DNA from 2 places in the Bradyrhizobium sp. BEA-2-5 genome. Region 1 is predicted to be linked to the other one. Evidence: riboswitches for the same ligand, from Rfam matches in the RefSeq annotation. Region 1 holds a riboswitch; the other holds the start of a gene.
What was found. Region 1 has a riboswitch for glycine ahead of RX327_RS25175 (D-amino acid dehydrogenase). Riboswitches for the same ligand answer to the same signal wherever they lie in the genome.
Positions count from the first base shown of each region.

Region 2: linked by a shared signal. The riboswitch ahead of gcvT (glycine cleavage system aminomethyltransferase GcvT) and the one ahead of RX327_RS25175 (D-amino acid dehydrogenase) in region 1 are both predicted to bind glycine.

Region 1 is NZ_CP136629.1:5,336,987-5,339,376, reverse strand. Features, by position in the region: gene RX327_RS25175 (D-amino acid dehydrogenase) at 130-1,488, opposite strand; glycine riboswitch at 1,554-1,669, opposite strand; glycine riboswitch at 1,673-1,779, opposite strand; gene RX327_RS25170 (M20/M25/M40 family metallo-hydrolase) at 1,871-2,390, opposite strand, start outside.
Region 2 is NZ_CP136629.1:5,491,768-5,494,157, forward strand. Features, by position in the region: gene alaS (alanine--tRNA ligase) at 1-692, opposite strand, end outside; glycine riboswitch at 895-983, shown strand; gene gcvT (glycine cleavage system aminomethyltransferase GcvT) at 1,124-2,269, shown strand; gene gcvH (glycine cleavage system protein GcvH) at 2,290-2,390, shown strand, end outside.

The DNA of each region.
Region 1 (2,390 bases):
CCCCAGCGGGACCGTTGCACACCAGACCGTAGCACAGATGGTAGCAGACTCACGGTAGAACTTGAGCAAGTCCCATGCCATCGGTGCTGCGGTTTTTGCGGTGCAGCTAATCAGTCCTGTTGGCCGCGATTATTCCTCCGGTGAAGTTCGAAGCAGTCCACTGGAAGGTGGATTGATTTCAGCTTTGCGCGCGTTGGAATCCACGTCGAGCCCGGCACCGATCGACGGCGCCATCGGCGGCGTGTCGAGGTCGCGCCAGCCGTCGATGGTCTGGGCGATCATCTGCGCCGTCGCGGCCGACAGAGTCCAGCCGAGATGGCCGTGGCCGGTGTTGAAGAACACGCCCGGTATCCGCCCTGCGCGCACGACCGGCATCATGTTCGGCATCATCGGGCGCAGCCCCGCCCACGGCACGACTTTCGACGTATCGATCTCTGGGAAATGATGCCGCACCCAGTCGATCAGCGGCTGCACGCGGTCGGCGCGGATGTCGCGGTTGAAGTCGTTGAATTCGGCGGTGCCGGCGACGCGAAAACGATCGGCGCCGAGCCGGCTGGTGACGATCTTGGCGGCCTCGTCGAGCAGGCTCACCGTCGGGGTGGCGTTGCGGCTTTCGGCGCTGTCGAGCTGCACGGTGATCGAGTAGCCCTTCACCGGATAGACGTTGACGCGCTCGTCGAGCAGGGCGGCGAAGTGACGGCTCGCAACGCCCGCGCAGACCACGATCCCGTCCGCCTGCAACTGCCGTCGCGTCGCGACCGCAGCATCATGTGAAGCAGCTTCGTTCCAGCCGATGCGGAAGCCGTCATCGCCGCGCGCGATCGTGTCGACGTCGGCTTCATGGACAAAGGTCGCGCCACGCCGCTTGCAGGCTTCCGCCAGGCCGCGGGTGAACTTGTGGATATCGCCGGTCGCATCCGACGGCGTGTAGAAGCCACCATAGCAGGCCGTCTGCAACGCGGGTTCGATGACGCGGATCTCGTCCGGGGTCACCGGCCGGCGGTCGAGCCCGCCCTGCTGCAGCAGCGTGTTGACCTTGAGGCCGGCTTCGAAGCCGGCCCTGTCGTGATAGACGTGCAGGATGCCGCGGCGCTCGAGATCGAAGGCGATGTTCTCGCGCTCTGCGATCGAGAACAGATGCTTGCGCGCTTCGATGGCGAGCTTTGTGGTCTCGATGGTGTTGCCGCGATAGCGCGTGATGTGACCGACGAACTCGCTCATCCACGAATATTTGTGCCAGTTCGGCCGCGGGTTCATCAGCAGCGGCGCGTCGCGCCGAAACATCCAGCGCAAGCCCTTCAGGATCGTCGCCGTGCTGTTCCACACTTCGGCGTTCGATGCGGAGAGCTGCCCGCCATTGGCGAAGGACGTCTCCATCGCGGCGTAGCGGTGCTTGTCGAGCACCGTCACCTTGTAGCCGCGTTCGAGCAGGGCATAGGCGGTCGTGACGCCGGTGATGCCGGCGCCGATGATGGCGATGTGTGGCATGATGGTTTTCAGGCTCCCGTGGGTTAGAGTCGCCGAACCGCCGGTGAAACCGGCATCGGCGCCCCATCTGTCACGGTTACCTGAGAGCTTGATCCGCATCGGGCCGGGGCCGGAAGCGAACTATCCCCTTCGGTGGACGTCATGGCCCTTGATGTGCGGCCATGTTCGTCTCTCTCCAGATCGTCCTGACGAAACGGTCCTTTTGCCTGAGAGTTTCCGGGGCGGTTGCTCCGTCGGCGCCGAAGGCAACAACACGAATGTTGTCGCTTCGATCTCTCCCGCATCGTCGCGTTGGACGGCCGGACCGTAGGCGAAGCCTTAAAAATGGACAAGGCTAAATTTCGATCCGGCAGTGCCAACGTGTTGTGCAGTGCAATCGATGTCAGTCCAGCGTCGCCAGCAGCGCCGCCATCAGGCGGCCGCGTTCGGCAAGGCTGTCGACCTCGATATGCTCGTTGAGCGTATGTGCATCGGCGCCGCGTACGCCCAGGCCGTCGAGCGTGGGGATTCCCATCGCGCCAGTGAAGTTGCCGTCGGAGCCGCCGCCGGCGCTGCCGTGCGGCAGATCGAGACCCATCGCTGCCGCAAGGCCTTTTGCCTTCTCATACAGCGCCATGGTACCGGCATCCGGCTCCCACACCGGACGCGTCACGCCACGCGTGACCTTGAACGTGACGTCGTTGGTGGTGCCCGACAGCGCCAGCATCCTCTCGACACCGCGGTCGAGATCGGCCTGACGCTTGGCCATGGAGAGCGCTTCGCCGGTTGCGGTCGTCGCAACGCAATTGACCCATTGTCCGCCGTGGACGACGCCGACCGAGAAGGTGCAGTCCTCCGTCGTCATCGCGTCGATCGCGAGGATCTGCCGCGCCATCTCCCGGATCGCGGAGCGGCCGGAAGAC
Region 2 (2,390 bases), 150 kb from region 1:
AGGCCCATGCCGGTGTCGATCGAGGGACGCGGCAGCGGCTGGCGCTCCTCCTTCGTCACCTGCTCGAACTGCATGAACACGAGATTCCAGAATTCGAGGAAGCGGTCGCCGTCCTCCTCCGGCGAGCCCGGAGGCCCGCCCCAGATGTGCTCGCCGCGGTCGATGAAGATCTCCGAGCACGGGCCGCACGGTCCGGTGTCGCCCATCGCCCAGAAATTGTCCGAGGTCGGGATGCGGATGATGCGGTCTTCGGAGAAGCCGGCGATCTTCTTCCACAGGCCCGCCGCCTCGTCGTCGGTGTGATAGACCGTGACGAGCAGCTTGTCCTTCTTCAGCCCGAACTCGGTGGTGATCAGCTTCCAGGCAAGCTCGATCGCGCGCTCCTTGAAATAGTCGCCGAACGAGAAATTGCCGAGCATCTCGAAGAAGGTGAGATGGCGCGCGGTGTAGCCGACATTGTCGAGGTCGTTGTGCTTGCCGCCGGCGCGCACGCATTTCTGCGAGGTGGTGGCGCGCTGATAGGGCCGCTTCTCCATGCCGGTGAAGACGTTCTTGAACTGCACCATGCCGGCATTGGTGAACATCAACGTGGGGTCGTTGCGCGGCACCAATGGCGAGGACGGCACGATCTCGTGGCCGTTCTCGGCAAAGAAGTTCAGAAAGGTCGACCTGATCTCGTTGACGCCGCTCATGTTCATCCAATCGGAAAAAGGGGCCGGCCAGCCGCAAAAAGGCGTCATTTTCCGGCCGAACGCTTTTAGACATTGCCAGCTGCGGTGTCCAGAAACTGTGCAGGCGGATCATGGGCTTGCCGCGGCAGCACAAAGCCCATTGGATAGTTGCTGCAGCTGCGTTGACAGTCTTGGTGGCGCCGTGTTTTCTACCTACCTATACCTAGTCACGTCGGGAGAGACCGGCTTTACTGCCGGCGCCGAAGGAGCAACCGCCCCGGAAACTCTCAGGCAAAAGGACCGCGTGGCGTCTGACATCTGGAAAGAGATGCTGGGGTTCGCCCCGATGCGTCCGCCGACGGGATAATACTCTCAGGCACAGCGACAGATGGGGCTTTCTGCAGGTTTCTCAAGGGGAAATGGGTCCCCGCGGGAACCGCGAGGGCCCTGTGATGCTTGCGCACGAAACCTCCCCGCTGAAACAGACCCCGCTGCACGCGCTGCACCTGGCGCGCGGCGGCAAGATGGTGCCGTTCGCCGGCTATGACATGCCCGTGCAGTACCCTGCGGGCGTGCTGAAGGAGCACCTCCATACGCGCGCCGCGGCCGGCCTGTTCGACGTCTCCCACATGGGCCAGCTCGCGCTGAAGGCCAAATCCGGTAAGGTCGCCGACGCCGCGCTCGCGCTGGAAAAACTGGTGCCGCAGGACATCGTCGGTGTCGCACCGGGACGGCAGCGCTACGCCCAGTTCACCAATGCGGACGGCGGCATCCTCGACGATCTCATGGTCGCCAATTTCGGCGATCACCTGTTCCTGGTCGTCAACGCCGCCTGCAAGGACGCGGACGAGGCGCATCTGCGCGCGCACCTCGCGGACGACTGCGTCATCGATTCTCTTGCCGACCGCGCGCTGATCGCGCTGCAGGGCCCGAAGGCGGAAGCGGCGCTGGCGAAATTGTGTGCAGAGGTCGGTTCGATGAAATTCATGGACGCCGGTCCGCGCCGCGTCGGCGACGTCGAATGCTTCGTCTCGCGCTCCGGCTATACCGGCGAGGACGGCTTCGAAATCTCCGTTCCCGCCGCCGACGCCGAGCGCCTCACCAGGACGCTGCTCGAAAACCCGGACGTGCTGCCGATCGGCCTCGGCGCCCGCGACAGCCTGCGGCTCGAAGCCGGGCTTTGCCTCTACGGCCACGACATCGACACCGCGACGACGCCGGTCGAGGCCGCGCTGGAATGGTCGGTGCAGAAGAGCCGCCGCAGCGGCGGGATGCGCGCCGGCGGCTTTCCCGGCGCCGAGAAGATTCTCGTGCAATTCGCAGATGGCGCCGCGCGCCGGCGGGTCGGCCTGAAGCCCGACGGCCGCGCACCCGTGCGCGAAGGCGCCGCACTGTTCGCCGATGCCGGCTCGACCGAGCCGATCGGCAAGGTCACCTCGGGCGGTTTCGGCCCGAGCCTGAACGCGCCGGTCGCGATGGGCTATGTGCCCACCGCCCTTTCCGCCGTCGGCACCACCGTTTTCGCCGAAGTGCGCGGCCAGCGCCTGCCGCTCGCAGTCGCCGCCATGCCCTTCGTGAAAAACACCTACAAACGCTGAACGCCAAAGGATCGATCCCCATGACGACGCTGTACACGTCCGACCACGAATGGCTCCGCATCGAGGGCGACGTCGCCACGATCGGGATCACCGACTATGCGCAGTCGCAGCTCGGCGACGT